2 regions of the Rathayibacter tritici genome follow, and region 2 is predicted to be linked to the other one. Evidence: predicted binding sites of a transcription regulator. Region 2 holds the regulator's gene; the other holds the start of a gene.

Region 1 (14,375 bases), 1.2 Mb from region 2:
CTTCAACGCCGTCCGCGGACTCATCTTTTTCACTCGGCAAAAAACCAATTTTGCATAAGCCTCATTGAACGCGAGAACATAAGCTTCCACGTCATGCCGAGATCCGCCGGCAGGGCTCACTTTAACAAGTTGCGTCCCCAGTGGTCCGGTATCCTGAAATCCCGTGACGCCGAAGGAGCGTTCGAGAATGGTAGCGAGATCGCTTAGACTCACCGGGCTTCCGCTGAAATCTCTATGGGTTCGTCGCTTTGCAAATGCTTCATCGATTTGCATTGATAGCGGGGGTCGGAGCCGGGGGAGATAAAGACGCGCAGCTTCCGGGTAGCTCTTGACTCGAGCGGGCTGTTCGCGCTGCCCGAAATTCTGGGTAATGTCGGAAGCTCTTTCTGAGCGGAAGGCGACAAATCCGACGTCTAGAGTGGCGTGATGAAATGCGAGGGCATCGGGGCCGAACGCTTCGGCCCATTTACTTCTTGTCTGATTGGCGGTGGTTGTCTCTTCTACGAATCCGAACTTGAGAAGAACATCAAGGAGACTCTTGATGGCGAGTCGATTGTCTTCGGGATACTCGGCGAGGAGGGCTTCGAAGTCAACAGGCCTCGCAAGCCGGTTGATAAGGGCTAGGACGTCACCCGTGACAGCGAGTCGGTCTCTCGTTCCGTGATTGCTTAGAACCGCTTTCCCGTTATCCCATCGGACGGTCAGGTTTGTGCTCTGGATTAGCGCCATGATCGCCCCGCGCGGTAGTGAGTATGATGCGGGGCGGACGTAAGCGTCCGCCCCGCTGATTCGGAATCGTCAGCTGATGTTCGCCAGTGCGACGAGTTCCGAAGCATCTGCGATCAGCTCGATGTCGAGATCCATGTCTTTATTCATTCGATCACCTCCTTTTTCGTGGGTTTTGCTTACTCGCCCCGGTTGGGTCGGTCGATCATGTGATCGAGGTCGGATAATGAGGATTCCGCATACACCGTGCGTTGATATTAACCGAACCTCCAGCTTCTTGCAACCACAGTTAAGCCCCCTAAGGAAGGGGGATGTGGGGACATCGTGTTCCTCAAAACCCCGCACCGCCTGCACGTCACGCTAGCTCCCGACCGCACCGCCCGCGTCCGCTGAAAGACGGAGCCGCTGCACGGGGGCCCACTCGGCTCACTGCGGGCCCCGCGCTGACCGCGGCGCCGGCTCCTGCTTTACCGAACCTGCGGCTTCCGTCTCTCAGGGAACGAGGTCGAGCCCGGTCTCTCTCGCGAAGCTCTCGAGCGCTGCATCGAGGACGGCATGCGACAGCGGCTCGTGGAAGTCGGGACGAGGCGGCAGAGCGTCTGCTGCGCGCTCCCACAGCGAGATCGACCGGGCGGCGGGCAGGTTGGAGGAGGCGTAGAGAAGGCCGTCGATGTCCGGATAGGTCTCGTAGACGGCCACGGCCCACTTCCGCGCTGCCCCCCGGGAACCGCTGGAGATCGCGGCGTTGCCCCCGGCGAGGGTGATCCAGCTCGAGTCCGCGAGATCGAGCAGGGACAGTGCGCGCCGAGGCCGCATCGTGACGAAGTAGGGGTCGTCCTTCGAGCGCTCGATGACTCCGCGATCGCGGAAGCACTCGACGAGAGCCGTGCGCAGGGCGGGCATCTGCCGACCGCGGGCGTCCGGGAGCGTGGGGGCCACGTACATGACGCCGTGATCGGGATGGTGCCCCTGCGGAAGAGGGTGGTGGTCGAACCGCGACCCGGTCGGCCCGAACGACCGGAACCGATTCCAGTCGATCGGGTGCGGGCCTCCGCGTGGGTAAATCCGGCCGACGGTCACGTCGGTTCCGAGACGCCGCACGTGGCCGACGGAGAGAGCGGGAAACCTGGACCGGTCGGGGTCCGGCAGCCGCTCGCTCACGGAAGTAGGAAGCCGTTCGTGAGCACCTCGACGGCTTTCGCCGAGTCGCCGCCGCTCGCGAGCCAGTCGCGCGGACTGACCGGCCCGCCCTCGAGCAACAGCTCCTCCGAGGGCTCGGTGACGATGCGGAACACGGCGAGAGGGTGCGCATCGTCCGGTATCCTCCGCGCAAGCTCGGTCCAGCCGGGAAGTTCATCGGACTGCGTGAACTGGAACTCCGGGAAGCGGTGCGGGGTCTGCCCTGGAAATGCGTACAGAGTGTGATCGGCCGCTCGCTGCCTGACGCGGCTCGTGCTCACCTGCAGAAGAGCGGCGACGTCGGAGGTGCTGAGCGACCGCCCGCGAAGGCCGGCCCACGCCGCTTGCGACCGTATGGAAGCACGCTCTTCAAGCGGCGGCATCTCTCCAACGAACGATCCCGCCGCTCGGAGCGCCGCCTCCTGCTCCCGCGTCGCAATGCCCGAGGTCGCCCGCGGCGCCGCCGTCGCCGCGTCGGCGATACCCTCGATCAGCTTCAGAACATCCGCTCCAGAACTCTCGACGCGACGCAGGGCCGCGGTGAGACGCGAGAGCCCGGGCACCCGGTCGGCAGCACCGGCGAGCAGCTCCTCGAGCGCGGCCAGGCTCGAGCTGCGTCCGTGATCGTTGACTGCGAGGGTCATCGCGCCTCCTAGCGCTCGCTAACGGAGCTAGCCTACGCCAGTCTCACGGCCGGACGACAGAACGGCTCCGGACGACAGAACGGCTTTCGACGACCTCGCCCGGGAGAAAAGACGTGGCGGAGCCGCCGGGACGCGTGTCTCAGCCTCTCGCCGGTCACCTCGATCGCACGCCGCGCCCCGCACTCACTCCTGGGCGAGCGCCACTGCCACGACGAGCGCCGAGTGCACCGCCGGCTCCGAGACCGCGAAGTAGCGGCTCGATCCCTCGATCCACGCCTCCGTGGCGCCCTCGCGGGTGCGGAAGCGCACGGGCTCGACGCTCGAGGTGCCGCGCCCGTCAGCCTTCGCGACCGCTTGCGCGCGCAGATCGGCGAGCACTTGCTCCGCCGTCGTCACGCCCGCGGTCACCCGGTCGCGGACGCTCCGGGTGCGCGCCGCGTCGATCCCGACATCGCGTCCCCTCGCCAGGGCCGCCACAACCGCGCCCTCGCAGTGCGCGATACTGATCCGCATCCGCTTCAGGCCCCGGTGGTCCCCGCGGAGCACCGGGCGCCCGTGCGGGCCGGAGCAGCGCTCGCAGCGCGCGTCCACCGCGACCGCCAGCGGATCGATCCCGAGCGTCTCCGCGGCGAGCTCGCGCACGAGCACCCGGCCCAGGAGGAAGCTGTCGCGGACCTCGCGCCGCCCTGTCGCCTCGTAGCGCAGGCGCTCGGCCAGGGTGAGCAGGCGCAGCATCCGGTGCCGAGCGGAGTCGAGGACTTCGGGCCGCGCCCAGCGCAGCTGCACGTCGTCGGTAGCGAGAAGAGGGAGTCCGGTCATGGCCCGGACGTTACGCGCGGCGGGCGACATCGGCGTGACGGGAGGGTGGCCGGAGGGGAACGGACGGCTGTTGACTGGGAGACGTGCAGACCTTCCTCCCCTACCCCGACCTCCACCGCAGCCTCCGCGCCCTCGACAGCAAGCGGCTGGGGAAGCAGCGCGTCGAGACGCTGCAGGTGATGCGGGCGTTGACCGTGCCCGGGTACGGCTGGCAGAACCACCCCGTCACGCGGATGTGGCGGGGGTACCGCCCCGCGCTGATGGCTTACCAACGCGAGACCTGCGCCGAGTGGGCACGGCGCGGCTTCGTCGACACCTGCCTCGCGAAGACGCAGGACGCGCTCGCGGCCGTGCCGGAGGACCTCGCCGCCTACCTGGCCGGCGACTACCCGCTCCCGCCGTGGTTCGGCGACGAGCGCCTGCACCGCTCCCACCGCTCCCAACTCCTCACGAAGGACGAGGAGCACTACGCGCCGCTGTTCCCCGATACACCGTCGGGGCTCGACTACGTCTGGCCCGTCGGAGCCTGAGCTCGGGCGGCGGGTAGGCGCAGGAAAGGGATTGCGATGAACGCGAGGAAGCCGAGCGCGTCAGACAGGGCGCCCGTGGGCGCTGTAGCGGCAGCGCGCTGCTGCGGGGCCGGCACGGTCTGCGGTGCCGTCCCGTCGGTCGGGCGGGGATCAGAGGAGGCGCTCGCCATGCGGACGGCCTAGGAGAACGCACTCCCCGGATCCCGATCGGCGTGTCTGCGGGCCTCCAGTGTCCTTTTCCGGCCCTCCGGCGTCTCCTCCCGGCCCTCCGGCGCCCGGTCGGGCCTTCGTCTTCCGGGGCTCTCGGGTTAGTCTGTCGAGATTGACCTGCCGCAGAAAGCGGTCAGGGCGTCGGCCGCGGTCGTCGCAGTATCCGGGGGGATTCGCGAAGGAGAAAGTGTGGCGTCCGAAAGAAGGACCACCGGAAGCGTGATCAAAGCGATCGCCGGCTTCCTGGGCATGAGCGTCGTGGCCGGAGTCCTCGTGACCGCCACCGTCACCCCCGCGGTGGCACTCGCGGGAGTCGCAGCGAACCAGTCGATCGGCGTCTTCGCCGGCCTCCCCGACTACCTCGAGGTCGACAAGCTCTCCGAGAAGAGCAACATCTACGCGACCCGATCGGACGGGTCGTCGCAGCTGCTCGCCTCCTTCTACGTCGAGAACCGGGTCGAGGTGCCGCTCGACCAGATCGCGCAGGCCGCCCGCGACGCCGCCGTCTCGGGGGAGGACCCCCGCTTCTACGATCACCGGGGGGTCGACCTCCCCGGCACCCTCCGCGCCGTCGCGCAGACCTACGTGCTCGGCAACGACGTGCAGGGCGGATCCTCGATCACCCAGCAGTACGTCAAGAACGTGCTCGTCGAGAAGGCCGTCCGCAACATCACGGACGACGGCGAGCGTGCCGCCGCGATCGACGAGGCCACCCGAACCTCGCCCGAGCGCAAGCTCCGCGAGATGAAGCTCGCCATCGGCCTCGAGAAGCAGTACACGAAGGACCAGATCCTCCAGGGCTACCTCAACATCGCGTTCTTCGGAGGAACCACCTACGGTCTCGAGTCCGCCGCGAACTACTACTACGACACGACGGCCGCGAACCTCTCGATCGCTCAGGCCGCGAGCCTGATCGCGATCGTCAACAATCCGTCCGTCCTGAGGATCGACCAGCCCGACAACGCCGACAACGGCGCGGCGAACGGCTACGCCCGCAACAAGGACCGCCGCGACTACATCATCGGCAAGATGCTCAACGAGGGGAAGATCTCGCAGGCGGACCACGACAGCGCCGTCGCGACGGCGATCGAGCCTCGTATCACCCAGCCCAGCACCGGATGCTCGACCGCCGGCAACGCGGGCTTCTTCTGCGACTACGTCACCAACGTGCTGAAGAACAACGAGATCTTCGGCGCTGACGAGGACACCCGCTGGAGCAACTTCCGCCGCGGCGGCCTCGACGTGTACACGAGCCTCGACCTGGACCTGCAGAACGCGGCGCAGAAGAACCTCGACGCGCAGGTCCCGCGCACGATGTCGAACTTCGACGTCGGAGCGGTAGTCGTGAGCGTGCAGCCCGGCTCCGGCCGCGTGCTCTCGATGGCGCAGAACAAGACCTACTCCCAGGACCCGGAGGTGCTGGCGGAGGATCGGAGTGCGACGAGCGTCAACTACAACACCGACTTCGCCTACGGCGGCTCCGCCGGATTCCAGCCCGGATCCACCTACAAGATCTTCACGCTGATGGAGTGGCTCAAGGAGGGGCACAGCCTCAACGAGACCGTGGACGCTCGCGTCCGCTCCGACTGGGGCACCTTCGAGGACAGCTGCAATGCCGACGGCACCTGGTCCGCTCGGGGCTGGTCACCGAAGAACGACGAGGGCGGCAACGGCGGATTCTGGACGGCGGCGTTCAACACGAAGAACTCCGAGAACACCGGCTTCGTCGCGATGGCGAAGAAGCTCGACCTCTGCTCCATCAAGGGCACGGCCGAGTCGTTCGGCGTGCACCGCGCCAACGGCGAGACCCTCGGCGAGAACGGATCCGCGGTCCTCGGCACCGAGGAGATCGCTCCGCTCACGATGGCGTCGGCCTTCGCCGGCATCGCCGCGGGCGGGACCGTCTGCGACCCGATCGCGATCGACAAGATCGTTGATTCGAGCGAGACCTCGCTGCCAGTCCCGGGCAACAACTGCCGCCAGGCGATCGAACCGAACGTCGCCGCCACCGCAGCGGTCGCTCTCCAATCCACCTTCGACGGGGGAACGACCACAGAGAGCAACCCTCGCGACGGCACTCCCCTGATCGGCAAGACCGGAACGACCGACAACGCGCTTGCGACGTGGATGAGCGGCGCGAGCACGAAGGTCGCGACCGTCGTCGGCGTCGTGAACGTCAATGGTTTCGTCAACCAGCGGAACGTCACGTTCCCCTCCGGCCCCGTGGCGCGCGCCCGCCACCGCATCTGGATGCCCTATATGCAGGTGGCCGACGCCAAGTATGGCGGCGATGCGTTCCCGAAGGCTGACGGCTCGCTCCAGATGGAGCCTAAGGCGTCCGTCCCCGATGTGGCGGGACTCAGCGTCGCCGACGCGAAGGCGAAGCTGGACTCCGCAGGATTCGGCCTGATTGAGGGCGGCTCCGAGGCGAGCGACGCGGCGGCCGGCACGGTCACCCGCGCGACCCCGTCCGGCAGCGCGGCGCCGGGATCCGCGATCACCGTGTTCACGAGCTCCGGCAACCAGAAGACGGTGCCGACCGTGACGGGCCAGGGTCTGGAGGCGGCGAAGAACGCGTTCGGAGCCGCCGGCTTCACGAAGATCACGCTCGCCTGCGCCGAGGACCCGAAGGCACCAGACGCCGGACAGGTCACCGGGCAGGAGCCGTCGGGCGGCTCCCCCGTCGCAGCCGACGCCACCCTCAGGGTGACGATCAGCGCGAAGAAGTGCCCCTGACCCACACCTTCGGCTCGTGAAAACGCGTCCGGCACGCGCAGATCCTCGGATCCCGCGAGCCGGACGCGTTTCTGCGAGCCGAGGAGGGCGCTACTAGCCGCGACCCCGGATCGCTCCGACGATCGCGACCGTCGCGAAGTAGACGATCAGCGCCAGGACCCCGAACGACGCGAGCGCCCCGCTGGCCTCGGCGTAGGGCCGCCGCGTGTCCGTCATCGTGCCGGGCATGACGATGTCGAGGGCGAACAAGCCCACCGCCAGGCCGAAGCAGACCAGGCTCAGCACGAGCAGCGCCCGGACCGCCTTGCCCACGGGGTCGTAGTAACGCGGGTGTGACATCGTGCCTCCGGTTCTCGTGCTCCCGTGTCTATCCCGCCCGGCTCCCCCTGGCAACCCGCGCTCCTCCCCTCGGTCGCATCCCTCCCCCTCCGCGAGATGCCACTTGGGTAGGCGACACGCCGGGCGAAGCGGTCCCAAGTGGCATCTCGCGAGGCGCGGACGGCGGGGGCGGCGGCGGTTATGCGGGCAGCGGGAGGGAGGCGGCCGAGGTCACCAGGAGTTCGCCGGCGATGGCGTCGACGCGGAGTGCGCCTCCATCGGCCACTTCGCCGCTGACGAAGAGGTCGGCGATCCGGTCGTCGACCGAGCGCTGCACGAGCCGGCGGAGGGGCCGGGCGCCGTATTGCGGCTCGTAGCCGTTCTCGGCGAGCCAGTCGACGGCCGCCTCCGTCACCTCGAGCGTGACCTCACGGGGAGCGAGACGTGTGCGCGTGGTGTCGAGCACGGTGCCCACGATCTCCCGCAACTGCTCGCGGCCGAGGCGGCGGAACAGCACGATCTCGTCGATCCGGTTCAGGAACTCGGGGCGCATCGCCTCGCGGAGTCGGCCCATCACGCGATCGCGCAGGTCCTTCTCCGATGCGAAGCCCTCAGCCGACGCGTCGCTCTGCGCGACGAAGCCGAGCGCACCCGATCGCGAGGCCAGGAACTCCGAGCCGAGGTTCGACGTCATGATGATGACCGTGTTGCGGAAGTCGACCGTGCGGCCCTGCCCGTCGGTCAGGCGGCCGTCGTCGAGGACCTGCAGCAGCAGGTTGAACACGTCCGGGTGCGCCTTCTCGATCTCGTCGAAGAGGACCACCGAGTACGGGTTCCGGCGCACGCGCTCGGTGAGCTGCCCTGCCTCGTCGTAGCCGACGTATCCGGGAGGGGCGCCGACCAGTCGCGAGACCGTGTGCCGCTCGCCGAACTCGCTCATGTCGAAGCGGATCACCGACTGCTCGTCGGCGAAGAGCGAGCCCGCGAGGGTGCGCGCCAGCTCCGTCTTACCCACGCCGGTGGGTCCGAGGAAGAGGAACGAACCGACGGGCCGCGAGGAGTCACCGAGTCCGGTGCGACTGCGGCGGACGGCGCGGGCGACCGCGGCGACCGCGTCGTCCTGGCCGATGACGCGCTGGTGCAGCTCCGACTCGAGGTGCGCGAGGCGCTCACGCTCCCCCTCCGTCAGCCGCGACACCGGGATTCCGGTGGCACGAGCGATGACCGCCGCGATGTCGCTCTCGCCGACGACCGCCTCCGCGGGGGCACTGCCGGTGGCCGCCTCGAGCTCCGCCTGCACTGCGGTGATCTCGTCGCGGACACGAGACGCCTCCTCGTAGTGCTCGGCCGAGACGGCCGCGTTCTTCTCGACCTCCAGCGTCGCCAGACGCTCGAGCAGCGCCCCGGTGTCGACACCCGCGCCCAGCTTCAGGCGGAGGCGCGCGCCGGCCTGGTCGATCAGGTCGATCGCCTTGTCGGGCAGCACGCGGTCCGTGAGGTACCGGGCCGAGAGCTCGACGGAGGCGCGGAGGGCCTCGTCCGTGAAGCGCACGCGGTGGTGCTCCTCGTAGGCAGGGCGGAGGCCGTGCAGGATCGCGACCGCGTCCTCGATGCCGGGCTCGCCGACGCGGACCGGCTGGAAGCGCCGCTCCAGGGCCGGGTCCTTCTCGATGGTGCGATACTCCTTCAGCGTCGTCGCGCCGACCAGGTGCAGTTCGCCGCGGGCCAGCCGGGGCTTGAGGATGTTGCCCGCGTCCATGCCGCCCTCGCCACCGCCGCCCGCACCGACGACGGTGTGGATCTCGTCGATGAAGACGATCAGCTCGCTGGCGTGCGCCGCGATCTCGTTCATCGTGCCGGTGAGGCGCTCCTCGAAGTCGCCGCGGTAGCGGGTGCCGGCCAGCATGCCGGGAAGGTCGAGCGAGATCACGCGCTTGCCGCGCAACTGCTCGGGGACCTCCTCCGCCACGATCGCGCGGGCCAGGCCCTCAACGATCGCGGTCTTGCCGACGCCGGCCTCGCCGACCAGCACCGGGTTGTTCTTGGTGCGGCGGCTCAGAATCTCGACGGTCTGCTCGATCTCGTCAGCGCGCCCGATCACCGGGTCGAGCCGGTCCTCGCGGGCGAGAGCGGTGAGGTCGGTGCCGAACGTGTCGAGCATCGGAGTGTCGGAGGCGGGCTGTGGCGCCTCCTGCTGCTGCACGTCGGCCTCGCGCATGCCCTGGGTGAGGGCTTCGGCCGTGACGCCGGCGCGGGCGAGGACCTGCCCGGCGGGGGCGTCCTGGCCGAGCACGAGCGCGAAGAAGAGGTGTTCGGGCTCGATGTAGGTCGATCCGCTGGACCGGGCGACCTGGTAGGCGTGGAACAGCGCACGCTGTGCGCTGGGCGTGATGGTCGCCGCGTTCTGCGAGGCGTAAGCGTCGTCGGCCTGCGGGAGGCGCGCCTCCGCGGCGGTGGCGATGGCGGCGGGGTCGATGCCGATGCGGCGCACGGCCTGGGAGACGGTCTCGTCGTCGATGATCACGCGGAGCACGTGCAGGGCGTCGAGCTCGGTCTGGCCGCGCTCGAGTGCGAAGCGTCCTGCGGACTGCAGGATGCTGCGGGTACGGGCGGTGAGGAATCGGCTGAGGTCGATCGACCGCGCCGCGCGGGCGCGCTCACCATCGAGGTAGCGGGCGAGGAAGTCGTCGAACGAGCTCGGTCCGGCCTCACTGTCGTTGTCGGGCACCAGTCCTCCTGGGGAAGTTGAGTCGGTTACGCTCAAGTCCAACGCAGGGGTGCCGTTCCTATTCCCGCCCCTCCCCCCGCGAGATGCCACTTCGGTACACGACACGCGGCGGCGGGCGTACCGAAGTGGCATCTCGCGGGAACGGGAAGAGGCACGGACCTGGGGGTCCGTGCCTCTCTGCGCCGACGCGCATTTCTCCGGGGTGGGAGCTCTAGGGGACGAGGTAGCCCGCCGCGCGGAACAGCCCGTACCACTCCGGCCGCGTGAGCGGCAAATCGGAGCCGAGAGCCGCATCGCGCACGCGCTGCTCGTTCGTGGTGCCGAGCACGACCTGCATGCCCGCGGGGTGGCGGGTGATCCAGGCGGTGGCTATGGCGATCGCGGGGACGTCGTACTTCCCGGCGAGGCGATCGATCGCGGCGTTCAGCTCGGGGTAGGCCGGGTTGTCGAGGAAGACACCGGTGAAGAAGCCGGCTTGGAACGGAGACCAAGCCTGGACGGTGATGTCGTTCAGGCGGCAGTAGTCGAGGATGCCGGCGTCGCGCATCACCGACTGGTCCTCACCGACCATGTTGGACGCAACGCCCTGCGCGATCAGCGGCGCGTGAGTGATCGAGAGCTGCAGCTGGTTCGCCACGATCGGCTGGTTCAGCGACTTCTTCAGCAGCTCGATCTGGTAGGGCGTCTGGTTCGAGACGCCGAAGTGCTTCACCTTGCCGGAGGCCTGCAGCTCGTCGAACGCGCGGGCCACCTCGTCGGGCTCAACGAGGGCGTCGGGCCGGTGCAGGAGGAGGACGTCGATGTAGTCGGTGCGCAGCGCCTTCAGCGAGCCCTCGACCGAGGCGATCAGGTGCTCGTACGAGAAGTCGAAGTACGGGCCGTCCGGGACGATGCCGGCCTTAGTCTGCAGGACGACCTGCTCGCGCTCCGAGGGCGTGAGCGGCATCGCCTCGGCGAAACGCTCCTCGCAGCGGTGCAGCTCGCCGCCGTACACGTCGGCGTGATCGAAGAAGTCGATGCCGGAGTCGCGGGCGGCGCCGACCAGTCCGCGGATCGCTTCGTCGCTCATCTCGGGGATGCGCATGAGGCCGAGGACGACGTTCGGGGAATCGACACCGGAGTTGCCGAGGGGGACGTGCTTCACAGGGAGTGCTCCTTCGTTGGATACCTCGTCCACGGTAGGCGCCACGACCGGGCGGCGTCCAACAGGGGGCGCTGGTGCAATTCATCGGGCGGAGTGGTGAATCGGCGAGGCCATCCGGTTCACAACGCAGGATGGATGCGAGCAGAGGCGCGACTCAGGCCGGTCAGCACGGGCGCGGGAGCGATCCTTCCTGCGTTGTGCACGCCTTGCCGCCCTTGCTGGCCGGTGGCAGGCTGCCACCATGCCGATCGAGGTCCGCCGCGCCTCCGTCTTCGCCGATGTCGCCGCGGTCGTCGGCCCCAAGCGCCCGGACGCGAGCGTGTGCTGGTGTCTGAGCTACCGCCTCCGCTCCTTCGCCGAGAACCGCGCACTACTCCGTCCGGCCCGCGGCGAGCGAGTGCGCGCGCTCGTCGCGGAGGATCCGCCGCCAGGCGCCCTCGCCTACGACGGCGACGACGTAGTCGGCTGGGCGGCCGTGCACCGGCGGGCTGACACGAGTTACTCGACGAACCGGAAGATCCCGCACGTCGATGACCTCGACGTCTGGACTGTCTGGTGCATCCGCGTTCGCCCGGGCTTCCGCGGGCGCGGCATCTCGCATCCGCTGCTCGAGGGGGCGGTCGAGTTCGCCCGGGCGCACGGAGCTCCGGCAGTGGAGGGGTACCCCGTCGACAACGCGGGCGCGAAGGTCGATCTCACGATGGCGTACGTCGGCACTCGTGCGCTGTTCGAACGCGCCGGCTTCACGGAGGCAGCCGACACGACGTCGGTGCTGAACGGCTTCCCGCGGATGGTGATGCGCCTGCCTCTCCGACATACCACGACGATATGATGCGGTCGTGATCCTCGACCAACTCCCCCTCGGCGCAGTCCTCAGGCGCGCCCGAGAGGACGTCTCGATGTCCCAGACGGCACTCGCCGCCGCCGCCGGCCTGCGTCAGCCGAACATCGCCGCGATCGAAGCCGGCGCACGCCGTCCGAGCCCGGAGCTGTTCGAGCGGCTCCTCCGAGCCGCCCGACTCCGCCCGTCGATCGCTCTGGAGTACCTCGCCAACGACGTCCGCCAACTCGCCGCAGAGCACGGCCTCAGCGATGTCCGGGTGTTCGGATCGGCGGCCCGGGGCTCGGACGACGAGCGGAGCGACATCGATCTGCTCGTCGCGGCGGATCCCTCTGTCGACTTCCTCCGACTGGCCGCGTTCCGCGGTCGAGCCGAGGCGCTCCTCGGTTTCCCGGTGGACGTCGTGATCGACAGCGCGGACGACGACATCGTGGCGGCGATCCGCCGCGAGGCGGTCCCGCTGTGACCGGGCCGGACGAGGGAGGGACGACGCAGGACCGCTTCACCGCCCGCCCCCGACGCCCCGCCGAGGACACCGACAAGCGCTCCCGGCTGATCCTCGAGGCGGATCGGCTTCTCTCCCGCCTCGATCGTGCCGCGCGCGACGGCGAGGATGAGTTCATCCGCCCTGTGTCGGACAGCAGGGACATCGGCGCGCTCGCCCTGATCACTCTCGCCGAGTTCGTGCACCGCGATCTGCCCGCCGCCGTCGTCGCGCAGCTGCCCGGCGACGCGGTCGAAGGACTGCGAGCCACGCGGAACATCGCCGCCCACAACTACGCCGCCCTCGACAACGAGCGGTTGTGGACAACCGTGACCGTGCACGCCCCGGCGCTGCTCCACACGATCCGAGCAGCGCTCCTCGACGGCTGACCGTCTCGCCGCCGTCCTCGGGAACGAGGAACGGCCCCTCACCCGCGAGGGGAAGGGCCGTTCGCCGCGGAGGACCGGACGAAGTGTCGGCGCCTAGAAATCCCAGTCCTCGTCCTCGGTGGTCACGGCCTTGCCGATGACGTAGGAGGAGCCGGAGCCCGAGAAGAAGTCGTGGTTCTCGTCCGCGTTGGGCGAGAGGGCCGACAGGATCGCCGGGTTCACGTCGGTCGCCTGCTTGGGGAACATTGGCTCGTAGCCGAGGTTCATCAGCGCCTTGTTGGCGTTGTAGTGCAGGAACTTCTTGACGTCCTCGGTCAGGCCGAGCTGGTCGTAGAGGTCCTGCGTGTACTGCGCCTCGTTGTCGTAGAGCTCGTAGAGCAGCGAGAACGTGTAGTCCTTGATCTCGTCGCGCTTGGCCTGGTCGACCCGCTCGAGTCCCTTCTGGAACTTGTAGCCGATGTAATACCCGTGCACTGCCTCATCGCGAATGATCAGGCGGATGAGGTCGGCCGTGTTGGTGAGCTTGGCGCGCGAGGACCAGTACATCGGCAGGTAGAAGCCCGAGTAGAAGAGGAACGACTCCAGCAGCGTAGAGGCGACCTTCCGCTTCAACGGGTCGTCGCCGCGGTAGTAGTCCATCACGATGGACGCTTTTTTCTGCAGGTTCGGGTTCTCCATCGACCAGCGGAAGGCCTCGTCGATGTCCTGGGTGTTCGACAAGGTCGAGAACACCGAGGAGTACGACTTGGCGTGCACCGACTCCATGAACGCGATGTTCGTGTAGACAGCCTCCTCGTGCTGGGTGATGGCGTCCGGGATCAGCGAGACCGCGCCGACGGTGCCCTGCACGGTGTCGAGAAGGGTGAGCCCGGTGAACACGCGCATGGTGAGCTGCTGCTCCTCGTGGGTCAACGTGTTCCACGACTGGATGTCGTTGGAGAGCGGAACCTTCTCGGGCAGCCAGAAGTTGCTCGTGAGGCGGTTCCACACCTCGACGTCCTTGTCGTCCTGGATCCGGTTCCAGTTGATGGCCTGGACGGAGTCGACGAGCTTGAGCTTCTCGGGGGGAGTCATGATTCCTTCTCGCTACTGCGGATGGGTGATGCGGGTGAGAGAGGGCTCTACAGCATGCATGAGACACACTGGTCGAGTTCGGTGCCCTCGAGTGCCAGCTGGCGGATGCGGATGTAGTAGATCGTCTTGATGCCCTTGCGCCAGGCGTAGATCTGGGCGCGGTTGACGTCGCGGGTGGTCGCGGTGTCCTTGAAGAAGAGGGTGAGCGAGAGGCCCTGGTCGACGTGCTGCGTCGCCGCGGCATAGGTGTCGATGATCTTTTCGTAGCCGATCTCGTACGCGTCCTGGTAGTACTCCAGGTTGTCGTTCGTCATGAACGGCGCCGGGTAGTAGACGCGGCCGAGCTTGCCCTCCTTGCGGATCTCGATCTTCGACGCGATCGGGTGGATCGAGGACGTCGAGTTGTTGATGTACGAGATCGATCCGGTCGGCGGAACGGCCTGCAGGTTCTGGTTGTAGATGCCGTGCTCCATGACGGAGGCCTTGAGCGCACGCCAGTCGTCCTGGGTGGGGACGGCGATGCCCGCGTCGGCGAAGAGGCGGGCGACGCGCT
Region 2 (14,375 bases):
TGACCACCGACGGCGGGAGCCGCAGGTGCGCGGCGGCGCGGCCGAAATGCAGCTCGTCGGCGACGGTCACGAAGATCCGGAGCTGACGCAGTTCCAGCGACATCCCGCCCCTCTCCGCGATCGTCCAGCGCCGACCGTTCGGCTGCGACGATAGCTCACTTCGCGGATCAGGTCTCGATCGCGGCGCGATGCGACTCCATGATCGTGACGTTCCAGTCAGTCACGAGAACGGGAGTTCAATCTATGAGTGTTGTAGCGATCATCGGAGACGGAAACGTCGGGGGTGCGCTGGCACGCGCGGCGCGTCGCAGCGGCAACGACGTCCAGCAGGTCACGCGGAAGACACCGAAAGAGGAGTCGGTCGCAGCGCTGGCGGGAGCGGATCTGGTGGTCCTCGCGCTGCCGTACGAGGCGGCCCTCGAGCTCGCGCCGGAGCAGGTCGCAGCACTCGCCGGGAAGACCGTTCTCGACGCCACCAACCCGCTCTCCGCGGACTTCGCTCGCCTCACCGTCGGCTTCAGCACCTCCGGTGGTGAGCAGATCGCGGCGCACCTGGGTCGGTCCAAGGTCGTCAAGGCGCTCAACGCCGTGCTCGCTCCCAACCACGACCCGGCGTCCTTCGAGGCCGGCTCGCTGTTCGTGCCGGTGGCGGGGGACGACGAGGACGCCAAGGCGCAGGTGCTCGGGTTCCTCGTCTCTCTGGGCTTCGACGCGGTCGACGCGGGTCCGCTCGGGAATGCCCGGTACATCGAGCCGCTCGCCGAGCTTCTGGTCCAGCTCGCCTACTTCCAAGGCAAGGGAACGGCCATCGGCGTCTCCCTGCTCTGCGCCTGATCTCTCCGACGACGAGAGGCGGTGATGAGCGCGATCGATGCCCAGCCGCAGTCACCGAGGGCCGGCGTCGCGTCGGGCACGGGTGCCGTGTCCCGTGCGGCGCGGCTCCCGTCGCTCACTGCCGCTCGCTTCCCCGCCGCGCTGGCTGTGTTCGTCTTCCACGCGGCACTCCCGCAAGCGCCGTTCCTCGGCGGTTCACCAGAGATCGCGGATCCACTCTGGCGGGTCGCGGAGCACATCGGGGCGGCCGGGGTGAGCTTCTTCTTCCTGCTCAGCGGCTTCGTCATCGCCTGGTCGGTGCGGCCCGACGATACAGCCGCGGGCTTTTGGAGACGGCGCTTCGTCAAGATCCTCCCGGTGTACTGGGTCTGCGGTGTCGTGGCGCTCCTCGTGAGCCCGGGCGCCGCGCACCTGCTGCCGGGCTACCTCCTGATGACGCAGGCGTGGTCGCCCGACCCCGCTGTCTACTTCGGCCTCGATGCGCCGGGCTGGTCGCTCTGCGTCGAGGCGCTCTTCTACGTGCTGTTCCCGCTCGCCGCGCGAGCGATCGTGGGACGCCCGCCCCGCCGGGTCGTCCTGGCTGTCGCCGGCCTGGCGCTCCTCGTGATCGTCGGCACCGTGCTCCTCGCGCAGCTGCTTCCGATCGGCGAGCCGATGGCGCACGACTCCTCCGTGCGGAGTGTCCAGTACTGGCTCCTCTACGTTCTCCCGGTGGGGAGGCTGCCGGAGTTCGTCCTCGGGATCTGCGCGGCGATCGCGGTGCGGGACGGCTGGTTCCGGCCCGCGTCGCGCGCGCTCCCGGCGGTGGTTCTGGTGCTCGCGTACATCGGCGCGCTGTTCCTGCCCGCGCTCTGGTCGCAGAAGGCGGTCATCGTCCTCCCGTGTCTGTGGCTGATCGCGGCGTTGGCCGCGCACGACGCCCGCGGACCGCGCGGAGACGGTTCGCCCTGGTGGCGGCGGCTCGGGGAGTGGTCCTTCGCGTTCTACCTCATCCACCAGCCCGTGCTCGTTCTCCTCTCCGGCGCTGCCCGTTCCTCGGGGCCAGGGGAGTCGCTGCTCCTGCTCGCAGTGGCGGCGCTGACCTCCGCGGCCTCCGCGGCCGCTCTGTACTACGGACTCGAGCGGCCGCTGATGCGCCGCTGGGCCACCGGGCGCGCGAGGTGAGCACCCGGGCCCGTGAGCACCCGGGCCCGACACCATCCCGACCCACACCACTCCACCCGAGAAAACCAAGAAGGAATCATGGCACTCACCCTCTCCCGTCCCGCGCTCGATGACCGACGCCCTCCCCTCGTCGGCACCGATCGGATGCAGGTCGTCGAACTCGCCGGTCCCGGCGACCTCCGCTCGTCCACTCGACCGATCCCGTCGACCCCGTCCGACGGAGTCCTCCTGCGCACCCGCGCTGTCTCGCTCTGCTCCACCGACGTCTCCTTCTTCGAGGGGCACCTCTTCCCCGACGACTATCCCGTCGTCCTCGGCCACGAGTACGTGGGCGACGTCATCGATGTGGGACCGGAGATCGCCGCGGCCGAGACTGTCCGCGTCGGGGACCGCCTCGTGTACTGGGGTCAGACGGACTTCGACGGGCTCGCCGAGTACCGCAGCGTGCGGCCCGTCTTCGCGGGCGAGCGCAAGACGGATCCCTTCCCGGCCGAGCGGTCCTTCGTCGACGACCGGCGCGCCGCGGCGGTCGTGGTCCCGTCCTCACTGCCGGACATCGGCGCGTCCCTGATCGAGCCGACGACGGGAGTGCTCCGCTCCATCCTCGGCAATCCGCCGGCCGTGGGTGACCGGGTGCTGATTCTGGGTGCCGGACCGATCGGCATCATCGCCGGGAGCATCCTCCAGAAGACGTTCGCGGTCAGTGAGGTCGTGGTCCTCGATCAGAATCCCGCCCGGAATGCGCAGGCGGCCGCGATCTTCGCCGACCGTGCGGTCACGCCCGGCGAGCTCACCGAGATCCCCGACGACCACTTCGACTACGTCTTCGACGGCCTCCCGACGATCCGCGTCGACGACGACGAGCACGATCCTCGACGTCAGGCCATGCGGCGCCTGCGCCCGAATGGGCGGTACGTCCTCTACGGTGCGTCACAGGAGTTGCAGAAGTTCGACACCTGGCTCGTGCTGGCCAAGGGCATCAGGATCGTGTCCGTCCCCTTCGATGTCCGCGCTTTCCCGATGCATCGCAGCGCCGTCGTCATCCGCACGGCACTCGCGGCGATCACCTCCGGAGTCGTGGACGTCGACTCGCTCGTCACTCGCGTCCATCCGTTCGCCGATTTCGAGGGGCTGCGGACGATTTTCGCCGAGTACCGTATGACGTCGGAGATGAAGATCGTCATCGACTTCTCCGGTTGATCCCTCTGCCGCGCTCCGCTCGCCGTGACGCGGACGTTCCACCTCGACAGCACTGGAAGGGCTGCACGTGTCGTCGTCCTACGAATGGCTCCTGCGCGACGTCCGGCTCAACGGCAGTCGCCGGTCGGACCGCACCGGCACCGGAACCCTCAGCGTCTTCGGTCGGCACCTGCGCTACGACCTTGGCTCAGGCTTTCCGCTGGTGACGACCAAGCGGGTGCACTTCCCGTCCATTGCGCAGGAGCTGTTCTGGTTCCTGCGCGGCGAGACGAATGTCGGCTGGCTGCGGGAACGGGGTGTGTCGATCTGGGACGAGTGGGCCGATGAGAGCGGAGACCTCGGGCCGATCTACGGTGCGCAGTGGCGACGATGGGGGACGAAGACGGGGGAGTCGATCGATCAGATCGCTCGGGCCGTCGAACAGATCCGTTTCGATCCGAGCTCGAGGAGGATCGTGGTCTCGGCGTGGAACGTCGGCGAGATCGACGACATGGCTCTGGCGCCCTGCCATGTCCTTTTCCAGTTCTACGTCGACGATGACCGCCTCTCCTGTCACGTCTACCAGCGCAGCGCCGATCTGTTCCTCGGCGTGCCGTTCAATCTCGCCAGCTACGCCCTCCTCACTCACCTGATCGCCGACCACTGCGCGCTCACGGTCGGCGAGCTGGTGTGGAGCGCCGGCGACTGCCACATCTACCTCAACCACCTCGACCAGGTCGATGAGCAGTTGTCCCGGCGGCCCTTCCCGTTCCCGACCCTCTCGCTGCGCCGGCATCTGCTCGAACTCGATCAGTACGGGCTCGACGACGTGGAACTCGCGAACTACCGCGCTCACGGCGTGCTCCGGGCGCCGGTCGCGCGGTGATCGCGAGGACGGGGAGGAGGGGGCCGGGTTGCGGGACGGGGAGGAGGGGCCGGGTTGCGGTCGAAGTTGAGTTCTCCAGGCTCAGGTTCGTGAGGGTGAACTTGACGCTCGGGCGAGGATGGCTAAACTTGAGCGTGCGGGACTCAACTCCCGCAGAGGACTCCCCACCACCCGTGACTTGATCGGCCGTCGCCTGAGCGACGCCGATCGCGAAGGAGAACAACGCATATGTCCCGTGCCGTAGGCATCGACCTGGGAACCACCAACTCTGTCGTGGCCGTCCTCGAGGGAGGCGAGCCCACCGTCATCGCCAACGCCGAGGGCTTCCGCACCACCCCGTCGGTCGTGGCGTTCACCAAGGACGGCGAGGTGCTGGTCGGTGAGACCGCGAAGCGCCAGGCCGTCACCAACGTCGACCGCACCATCGCCTCGGTCAAGCGCCACATGGGCACGGACTGGACGTTCGGCGTGGAGGAGAAGAAGTACACGCCGCAGGAGATCTCGGCCCGCATCCTGGGCAAGCTCAAGCGCGATGCGGAGCAGTACCTCGGCGACAAGGTGAGTGACGCGGTCATCACCGTCCCGGCCTACTTCAATGACGCCGAGCGCCAGGCGACGAAAGACGCCGGCGAGATCGCGGGCCTCAACGTTCTGCGCATCATCAACGAGCCCACCGCGGCCGCCCTCGCCTACGGCCTGGACAAGGGCAAGGAGGACGAGCTCATCCTCGTCTTCGACCTCGGCGGCGGGACGTTCGACGTCTCCCTCCTCGAGGTGGGCAAGGACGACGACTTCTCCACCATCCAGGTCCGCGCGACCTCCGGCGACAACCGTCTCGGCGGCGATGACTGGGATCAGCGCGTCGTCGACCACCTGGTCAAGCGCTTCAAGGACTCGACCGGCGTCGACGTCTCCAAGGACAAGATCGCTCGTCAGCGCCTCAAGGAGGCCGCGGAGCAGGCGAAGAAGGAGCTGTCCTCGAGCACCTCGACCAGCATCCAGCTGCCCTACCTCTCGCTCACCGAGAACGGCCCGGCGAACCTCGACGAGACGCTCACCCGCGCCAAGTTCGAGGAGCTCACCAGCGACCTGATCGAGCGCACTCGCAAGCCCTTCACCGACGTCATTGCCGAGGCGGGCGTCAAGGTCGAGGACATCGCGCACGTCGTCCTCGTCGGCGGCTCGACCCGCATGCCGGCCGTGGCCGAGCTCGTGAAGAAGCTCACCGGCGGCAAGGAGCCGAACAAGGGCGTCAACCCGGACGAGGTCGTTGCCGTGGGCGCCGCGCTGCAGGCCGGTGTCCTCAAGGGAGAGCGCAAGGACGTCCTTCTGATCGACGTGACTCCGCTCTCGCTGGGCATCGAGACCAAGGGCGGAATCATGACCAAGCTCATCGAGCGCAACACAGCGATCCCGACCAAGCGCTCCGAGACCTTCACCACGGCCGACGACAACCAGCCGTCCGTCGCCATCCAGGTCTTCCAGGGCGAGCGCGAGTTCACCCGCGACAACAAGAACCTGGGCACCTTCGAGCTGACCGGGATCGCGCCGGCCCCGCGCGGTATCCCGCAGGTCGAGGTCACCTTCGACATCGACGCCAACGGCATCGTGCACGTGTCCGCGAAGGACAAGGGCACCGGCAAGGAGCAGTCGATGACGATCACGGGCGGCTCCTCGCTGCCCAAGGACGACATCGACCGCATGGTCCGCGAGGCCGAGGAGCACGCTGCCGAGGACAAGGCCCGCCGTGAGGCCGCCGAGATCCGCAACAACGCCGAGACCCTCGCGTACTCGATCGACAAGCTGATCAAGGACAACGAGGAGAAGCTGCCGGAGGACGTCACGTCCGAGGTGCAGGGCGATGTCGACGCGCTGAAGACCGCGCTCGCCGGCGACGACGACGCGGCCGTCAAGACCGCGTTCGACGCGCTCAACGCCTCGCAGACCAAGATCGGTCAGGCGATCTACTCCCAGGACCAGGCTGCGCAGAGCGCCCCCGCGGACGCTCCGGCCGACGGTGACAAGAAGGCCGACGAGGACATCGTCGACGCCGAGGTCATCGACGAGGACGAGCCGAAGGACAAGAAGTAGTCATGGCAGCCCAGAGCCACCCCGAGAACGAGCCCCAGGACGAGCCCCGCGACCTCCCCGAGGAGCAGTCGGTCACTGGCGGCGAGGCGGGAGCCGAGGCGGCGCAGGACGCGCAAGACCAGGAGGGCCTCATCGAGGCCGAAGGGCCGGACGTCGAGACCAGCCTCTCGGACGCCGACCTCTCCTTCCTCTCCGGTCAGTCCAGCGCCGAGACGCTCGCCGCGGAGCACCTCGCCGACCTTCAGCGGGTCACCGCCGAGTACGCGAACTACCGCAAGCGCACCGAGTCGAACCGCCAGGTCGACAAGGAGCGGGCGATCGGCGACGCGGTGAAGGTCATCCTCCCCGTGCTTGACGACCTCGACCGCGCCGAGAAACACGGCGACCTCGCCGAGGGCGGCCCGTTCACGGCCATCGCGCAGAAGTTGCGCGGCGGAGTGGAGAAGCTCGGCCTGGTGAAGACCGGCGCCGCGGGGGACCTGTTCGACCCGACCATTCACGAGGCGATCTTCCAGCAGCCCACCCCCGGAGCCGAGACCTCCACGGTCGCGGACGTCGTCGAGTCGGGCTACTACCTCGGAGGCTCGCTGCTGCGGGCCGCCAAGGTGGTCGTGGCCGTCCCCGCGGACTGACCCGATCACCCGCACCACCACCGCGGAGGACCCCGCCCCGCTCGGCAGAACGCTGCCGCCCCGGGCGGGGTCCCTCGCCGCATTCGACACAGGAAGAGGCACATGGCCAGCCAGGATTGGTTCGACAAGGACTTCTACACAGTCCTCGGCGTGTCCAAGGACGTCTCCGCGGCGGACCTGAAGAAGACGTACCGCAAGCTCGCCCGCCAGTTCCACCCGGATTCCAACCCCGGCGACGCGAAGGCCGAGGCGCGCTTCAAGGAGATCAGCGAGGCGTACACCGTGCTCTCGGACGCCGATCAGCGCAAAGAATACGACCAGATCCGCGCGATGGGCGGCGGGGCGCGCTTCACCGCCGGCGGCCAGCCCGGAGGATTCGACGACGTCTTCGGCGGCATGTTCGGCCAGGGTGGGCGCAACACCTACAGCACGCAGCAGGGCCCACCGCCCGGATTCGAGGACATCCTCGGCGGCATGTTCGGCGGCGGAGGCAGTCGCTTCGGCCAGCCCAGCGGCGGCTACCGCGGATATGGCGGCCCGCAGAAGGGCGCCGATGTCACCGCCAGCACCACCATCGACTTCCGCACCGCCACGCGTGGTGACACCGTGCAGCTGCAGACCGGCGACGGGCGCACCCTCTCGGTGCGCATCCCGGCTGGCGTGGCCGACGAGCAGAAGATCCGCGTCCGTGGCAAGGGTCGCCCGAGCCCCGACGGAGGCGAGCCCGGAGACCTCGTGCTGACCGTCTCGGTGCGCAAGCACCCCGTCTTCGAGCGGGACGGAGTGAACCTGCGGGTCACAGTCCCCGTCACCTTCGTCGAGGCCGTCTTCGGCGCGACGATCGAGGTGCCGACGCTGGGCGGCGAGCCCGTCAAGCTGCGGGTCGCCGCGGGCACGCCGAGCGGTCGGGTACTGCGGGTCAAGGGCCGCGGAGTCACGACCTCGAAGGGCACGGGCGATCTGCTCGCGGTGCTCCAGGTGGCCGTCCCGGGCCATCTGTCCGCCGCCGCCCGCGAGGCCCTCGAGGCCTTCGCCGCCGCCGAGCCGGACGAGGATCCGCGCGAGGACATCCTGGAGAAGGCCCGCTACTAGTCGAGGCACTGGTCGGCGCGGCCGGTCGGAGGAGGAGGGGACATGGACGAGAACACGCCCGTCTTCGCGATCGCCGTCGCCGCCGAGCTCGCGGGGATGCACCCGCAGACGCTACGGCAGTACGACCGCCTCGGGCTTGTGAGCCCGACGCGCACCGCGGGGAAGTCGCGCCGCTACTCGATGCGCGACGTGGTGCAGTTGCGCGAGGTCGCGCGAGCGTCCTCCGAGGGCGTCTCGCTCGAGGGTATCGCCCGGATCCTGCAGCTCGAGAATCAGGTGCAGTCGCTCTCCCAGCGGGTGCGCGAGCTGGAGACGGCTCTGGCGGACGAACTGCTCAACCGGCCGGGCCGCCGCGTTTTCGCTGCCGGCCTGGAGGGCGACGTGGTCACCCTGCGCCACGGCACGCGCGCACAGCGCCGCACAGAACTGGTCATCTGGCGCCCCGCGCCGCCATCCGGCGCCACCGACGACCGCACTCCCTGAACGAGGGATAGCCTGTCCGGGCGCCGCGTCACTCCGCGGCGTCCGCTCCGCCGCGAGGAGCGGAGAGCAGGAGGATCACCGTGGACCACGACAGCACTGACCCGCGCGACGAGCGCGACGCCCCCCAGGAGCAGGCGGCGGAGGTGGATCCCGTGGAGGCGGATCCCGCGGAGGCGGAACCCGCGGACGTGGATCCCGTGGAGGCGGAACCCGTGGACGTGGAACCCCTGGAGGCGGACCCCGCGGACGGAGACCCCGCTCCGGCAGAAGCCGCACCGGCCCGTGGTCGCGACCCGGTTGTCCCCGACAACGGCTTCACCCGCGAGTCCTACGCGATCCACGCCACACGCAGCGAGCTACCGCTGTTCACGACGGCGCTGAATGGTCGACGTGATGACGTCGGCTGGCTGTCGTCGCTCTCGAGCGTGCTCGCGGGCCCGGGCGGACCCGTCGGCTCTGCGGACTCGACCGCCGCCGCGGCGCAAGCGGCCATCGATCGCCGCACCCCTCGCCAGCGCGACGACTCCTGAGCGCGAGCGGGTTCTGGTCGCGCGGGGCTCTAGTCGCGCGTGCGCGTGCTGGCGAGCCGGGCGTCGCCCAGGCGGCCACCGCTGAAGCGCGCGAGGAGCTCGGAGCCGAACGGCAGGGCGCGTGCCAGGGGCGGGCCTTCGACGCGCTCCTCGTCGGTGTAGCCGAGGAGGGTGTACATCCCTACTACGGCGATCGCGGCGATAGTGGCCACTCGACCCGGGATCTGGTCCATCGTGCCGCCCCCGCCATCGACCGGCTCCGCCAGCGTGACGCACATCAGGAAGATCGACGCGTACACCGCCAGGTGCACGTGAGCGCCGCGCCAGGGCCGCGCGAGTGCAGCGATCGGCAATATCCATAGGACGTACCACGGGTGGACGGCCGTCGAGGCCGTCACGAATGCCAGAAGCGCTCCGGACAGGCGGGCGAGCGGATCGATCGACCGGCGCGAGAGCATCAGGCGCGCGGCGATCAGACCGGCGAGGCCCAGCGCGAGGACCTTCGCCACGGCGATGGCCGCGGCAGGGTCGTGGCCCGTGAACTCGACGGTGCGGGAGAGGGCGACCGTGACGAACGACATCGGCGCGTACCAGTGCAAAATCGAACCGGGCACGACCATCGCCGCGACCCAGCCGACTCCGACACCCGCGAGCAGCCCCACCGCGACTACGAGGCCCAGCGCCCCGGCGCCGGTCCACAGCCAGCCGCGGGCGCGCTCACGCCAGGTCGCGTCGTGACGCAGCCACAGCAGCGCGAGCACGGGCAGGGCGAGGACAGCGATCGGCTTGATCGCGATCGCGCCGGCCATCAGCACGACGGCAGCGATGCGGCGGTCGGTCTGCGCGTAGTAGAGCGAGGCGAGAATGAGCGCCAGCATCACGGAGTCGTTGTGACCCGCGACGATGAACAGCACCAGCGTGAGCGGATTGGCGACAAGTGTCCATGCCGTGAGCGACACGGAGAGGCCGCGCAGGCGCGCCAGGCGCAGTGCGTAGACCGCCATCACGACCACTCCCGCTGCCGAGACGGCGCGGAGCATCGCGATGGAGAGCTCGGGCGAGCCGTAGCCCGCGAGCTGCACAGCGGTGCGTTCGACCAGGAGGTACAACGGCCCGTACGGCGTGGGGGTGTCCGCCCAGAGCGGATCGACGCCGAGGCTGAACCAGCCGGGCAGGGTCGCGACGCCGTTCGTGTAAGGGTCGATCCCCTGCGTCATCAGGCGGCCCTGCGCGACGTAGGAGAACATGTCGTGGCTGAACAGCGGTACCGTGACCAGCAGCGGTGCGGCCCAGGCGAGGGCGGCGACCAGGATCGTGCGGACGGAGCCGGGTCCGGCGGCGAGTGCGACTGAGCGCAGGCGCAGCCAGGCGATCAGCAGCAGCATCCCGCCGCCGACCACAAGGGCGGCACTCCACTCCGTCAGCCAGCCGGTGGCGCGGATCGACGCGACGACAGGCCAGTCGCGGATCGGCGAGTCGGCCGGGAGGTAGCCCACGCCGAGTGAACCGAAGAGGATGGAGAGCGAGCCGAGCAGGCCCGTCGCCAGCGGAGCGGCGTCGAGAAAGAGGGGCCGCGGTCGACGTCGCCGTGTCGCTGCCCCTGCCGTGACCGGCCGTTCGATCGTCCCCCGTGAAACCATTGTTCCCACGGTAGGGGATCCGACTCCGAAGCGCATGGACGGGCGATGAATGGTTGACCAGTTGGCGTTCGCGTCGTGTCACCGGCCGGAGGGCCTCCGCTCAGGTCGCCTGCGGCACCGGGACCGGCTCGGCGAAGCGGAGCTGGTTGCCGAACGGGTCGATCACCTCGAGTGCGAAGCCGAACGGCGTGCGGGTGATGCGGGGGTTGAGGTACGGGTAGGCCTTCGCATCGAGCTCGGCGTGCAGCTCGCGGACACCGCGGAGCGCGACGTGCACGGCCGCACCCGGGCTGCCGTCGCGGTGATGCTCGCTGAGGTGCAGGCGCAGACCCGAGCGCGAGACCTGGAGGTAGAGGGGCGCGTCGAGCGAGGCACGGTGCTCCCAATCCACCTCGAAGCCGAGGTAGTCGACGTAGAACTCGCCCGCCTTGGCGACCGAGAAGATCCGCAGGATCGGCACCGCGGCCTCCAGGCGCACCGCCTCGAGCCGGCCCGGCTCCTGCGCCGTCGTCCGGTCCCGCGCTCGTCGTCTCGTCTCCACGCCACGAGGGTAGCCGCCCCGCACTCGACGCGGAGCCGACTGCGTCAGTTCACCAGGCCCAGGGCGCGAAGCAGCCGGAGAGTCTCGACCCCGGCGGGCGGGCAGCGATCAGCGTCGGAGCTGTCGACCCAGTGCAGCGAGTCGATCTCGCCGCTCGGGCGCGCCTCGCGATCGAGCTGGGCGGCGAAGACACTCATGTGCACGTCGCCCCCCTCCGGCTCGCCGTGCGCCTGGGTGCGAACGGTGAACAGCGGCTCGAGCCCGAGCGCGTCGGCGCCGAGCTCCTCGCGGGTCTCCCGCGCCGCCGCGTCGATCGCACTCTCGCCCTCGTCGACCTTGCCGCCGGGGAGATAGAGGACGTCGCGGCCGCGAGCGGTGACCATGAGGACGCGCCGCTCGCGCACGACGGCGACAGCGGACACGACGATCGGCGGGAGAGCGCTCATCCGTTCATCATGCCCGTCACGGGCGGGCCGGCGCCGCGAGCCCGCGGCTAGCATGGGGGCACACCAGAAGGACGCGCGCAGCCGGCGCGCGCCGGGGCCCCGTGCGCCCGAACAGCTGAGGAGCAACCCGTGGCAGAACCCACCACCCTCGACACAGTCATCACCCTCGCGCAGCACAGGGGATTCGTCTTCCCCTCGGGTGAGATCTACGGGGGCACCCGCTCCGCGTGGGACTACGGGCCGCTCGGCGTGGAGTTCAAGGAGAACATCAAGCGCCAGTGGTGGAAGACCTTCGTGCAGGGTCGTGGCGATGTGGTCGGCCTCGACTCCGCGGTCATCCTGCCCACGGCGATCTGGCACGCCTCCGGCCATGTCGGCGTCTTCTCGGACCCGCTGACGGAGTCGCTGATCACCCACAAGCGGTACCGCGCCGACCACCTCTTCGAGAAGTACGAGGAGGTCAACGGCCACCCGCCCGCGAACGGCCTCGATGACATCCCCGATCCGGAGCACCCAGACAAGGTCGGTCAGTGGACCGAGATCAAGCAGTTCTCGGGATTGATGAAGACCTACCTAGGCGTCGTCGACGACGAGTCCGGACTGCACTACCTCCGCCCCGAGACCGCGCAGGGCATCTTCACCAACTTCGCGAACGTGCTGCAGAGCGCCCGGCGGAAGCCGCCGTTCGGCATCGGCCAGATCGGCAAGGCGTTCCGCAACGAGATCACGCCGGGAAACTTCATCTTCCGTACCCGCGAGTTCGAGCAGATGGAGCTCGAGTTCTTCGTCGAGCCCGGCACCGACGAGGAGTGGCAGGAGACCTGGATGCAGCTCGCCTGGGACTGGTTCGTCGGCCTCGGGATGAACCCCGAGAACATCCGTCAGTACGAGCACCCCAAGGACAAGCTGTCCCACTACTCCAAGCGCACTGTCGACATCGAGTACCGCTTCAGCTTCGCCTCGGGCGAGTGGGGCGAGCTGATGGGAGTCGCGAATCGCACCGACTACGACCTGAAGACGCACATCGAGCACTCGGGCAAAGACCTCTCGTTCTTCGACCAGAACAAGAACGAGCGCTACGTGCCGTTCGTGATCGAGCCGTCGTTCGGCCTGACCCGCGCCCTGATGGCGTTCCTCGTCGACGCCTACGAGGAGCAGGAGCTGCCGCCGAACGCCAAGGGCAAGGTCGAGACGCGCACCGTGCTGCACCTCGACCCGCGCCTGGCGCCGGTGAAGGTCGCCGTCCTTCCGCTCTCGCGCAACGAGGCCCTCTCGCCGCTCGCCCGCCGCGTCGCCGACCAGCTGCGCCAGCTCTGGAACGTCGACTTCGACGACTCCGGAGCGATCGGCCGCCGCTACCGCCGCCAGGACGAGATCGGCACCCCGTACTGCGTGACCGTCGATTTCGACTCCCTCGAGGACGACGCCGTGACTGTCCGTGACCGCGACACGATGAAGCAGGAGCGCATCCCGCTCACCGAGCTGGAGGCGTACCTGTTCGCTGGTCTACGCGGCGCCTAACGCGCTGGGCGAGATGCCACTTGTGACGCGCCGTAGCGGCGTGTCGGCCTCATAAGTGGCATCTCGCGGGGAGGGCGGGGAGGCGGGAGGGCAGCGGAGAGGAGGGGTGCGTAGCGGTTACGCGTTGAACGGGAGTCGCAGGCTCACGCGGTGGCCGCACCCGAGTCGGGGCGGGCGGTGGCGGCGGGCTCGGCCGGGACCTCGATGCCGAACAGCGCCTCGAGTCCGGTGAGGTACGCCTCCTGAGCCCCGGCTCGCGCGTAGTCGCGGGCCCGGACGCTGGGGGTGTGCAGCAGGACGCCCGCGAGGTGGCGGAGGGCCTGCTCTGTGCGGCCGTCCTCGTCGCCGCGGGAGCGGGCGCGCTCGATCTCGGCGTCGAGCGCGTCGAAGACGTGCGAGCGCAGCGCGACAACAGCCGGGGTCAGGCTCTTCTCGTCGGCGACGTCCGAGAACTTCCGGACCGCCCTGTCGACCAGGGCGCGCGCCTGCTGCGACGCGTCGAGCACGTCGAGCGGGGCGTGCAGGCTGATGGTCTCGAGGTCGAGCAGCTCGACACCGGTGACCGAGGTCACGTCAGCGGCGACATTGCGGGGCAGGCCCAGGTCGATCACGAGTTGGCGCTCGCGGGAGAAGCCCTGCAGGCGGCCCTCGGCGAGCAGCGCCGCATCGAGCACCGGCTCCGGTGTGGTGGTGCAGGTGATGACGATGTCGGCCGAGACGGCCTCGAGCGCGAGGTCGGTCGCGTCGATGGGGCGGAGCGATCGGCGGGCGGCGAAGCCTTCGGCGCGGCCGGAGGGGGAGTGCACGGCGATGTCGACGACTCCGCGGTCGCGCAGGGCGGCGACGGTGGCCCGCGCGTAGCTGCCGGTGCCGACGAGCAGGACGCGGGCGGCGCGCCAGTCGGTGATGCGGCTCGCCGCCAGATCGAGGGCGAGGCGCACGATCGAGCGGCCGGCACTGCCGAGTCCGGTGCGGTTCTTGATGCCGCGGGAGGTCTGCGAGGCGCGCTGGAACAGCCGCTCGAGCTCGGAGGAGGTGGTGCCGAGGCGTCGCGCCTCCTCGAGGGATCGGCGGACCTGGCCCGCGATCTCGCCCTCGCCGACGACAACGGACTCGAGCCCGCTGGAAACGGCGAACAGGTGCTCGGCCACTTGGTCGCCCGAGACGACGTCGACGCTGCCGCGCAGCTCGTCCTGCTCCACGCCCGTCGCAGCGCTGACGGCGGCGGTCGCGGCTTCGACCGCGACGGCCCGCGCGGCGGTCAGCGGCTCCTCGATGTCGAGGTAGGCCTCGAAGCGGTTGCAGGTCGCGACGACGACGGCTCCGGAGACGAAGT

Evidence for each region. The regulator HspR, encoded in region 2, represses chaperone genes until heat shock. The targets are predictions, from matches to a motif close to AAGTTGAGTCNNNNNGACTCAACTT.
Region 1: a site for HspR is predicted at 9,905-9,929, ahead of A6122_RS11670 (ATP-dependent Clp protease ATP-binding subunit). Genes of this name have one in related genera too.

What each region holds. Positions count from the first base shown of each region.
Region 1 is NZ_CP015515.1:2,578,691-2,593,065, forward strand. Features, by position in the region: gene A6122_RS11630 (transposase family protein) at 1-58, shown strand, start outside; gene A6122_RS17000 (hypothetical protein) at 427-624, shown strand; gene A6122_RS11640 (hypothetical protein) at 1,219-1,671, opposite strand; gene A6122_RS17005 (hypothetical protein) at 1,884-2,549, opposite strand; gene A6122_RS11650 (4'-phosphopantetheinyl transferase family protein) at 2,733-3,368, opposite strand; gene A6122_RS11655 (MSMEG_6728 family protein) at 3,452-3,898, shown strand; gene A6122_RS11660 (transglycosylase domain-containing protein) at 4,328-6,844, shown strand; gene A6122_RS11665 (hypothetical protein) at 6,938-7,183, opposite strand; gene A6122_RS11670 (ATP-dependent Clp protease ATP-binding subunit) at 7,362-9,890, opposite strand; gene A6122_RS11675 (aldo/keto reductase) at 10,102-11,034, opposite strand; gene A6122_RS11680 (GNAT family N-acetyltransferase) at 11,276-11,866, shown strand; gene A6122_RS11685 (XRE family transcriptional regulator) at 11,874-12,341, shown strand; gene A6122_RS11690 (HepT-like ribonuclease domain-containing protein) at 12,338-12,748, shown strand; gene nrdF (class 1b ribonucleoside-diphosphate reductase subunit beta) at 12,842-13,822, opposite strand; gene nrdE (class 1b ribonucleoside-diphosphate reductase subunit alpha) at 13,870-14,375, opposite strand, start outside.
Region 2 is NZ_CP015515.1:428,134-442,508, forward strand. Features, by position in the region: gene A6122_RS01950 (LysR family transcriptional regulator) at 1-103, opposite strand, end outside; gene A6122_RS01955 (NADPH-dependent F420 reductase) at 244-834, shown strand; gene A6122_RS01960 (acyltransferase family protein) at 859-1,998, shown strand; gene A6122_RS01965 (zinc-dependent alcohol dehydrogenase) at 2,077-3,198, shown strand; gene A6122_RS01970 (thymidylate synthase) at 3,260-4,063, shown strand; gene dnaK (molecular chaperone DnaK) at 4,292-6,154, shown strand; gene A6122_RS01980 (nucleotide exchange factor GrpE) at 6,157-6,786, shown strand; gene A6122_RS01985 (DnaJ C-terminal domain-containing protein) at 6,889-7,878, shown strand; gene A6122_RS01990 (heat shock protein transcriptional repressor HspR) at 7,921-8,361, shown strand; gene A6122_RS01995 (hypothetical protein) at 8,442-8,891, shown strand; gene mptB (polyprenol phosphomannose-dependent alpha 1,6 mannosyltransferase MptB) at 8,921-10,531, opposite strand; gene A6122_RS02005 (glyoxalase superfamily protein) at 10,632-11,072, opposite strand; gene A6122_RS02010 (NUDIX hydrolase) at 11,117-11,518, opposite strand; gene A6122_RS02015 (glycine--tRNA ligase) at 11,648-13,039, shown strand; gene A6122_RS02020 (glutamyl-tRNA reductase) at 13,183-14,375, opposite strand, start outside.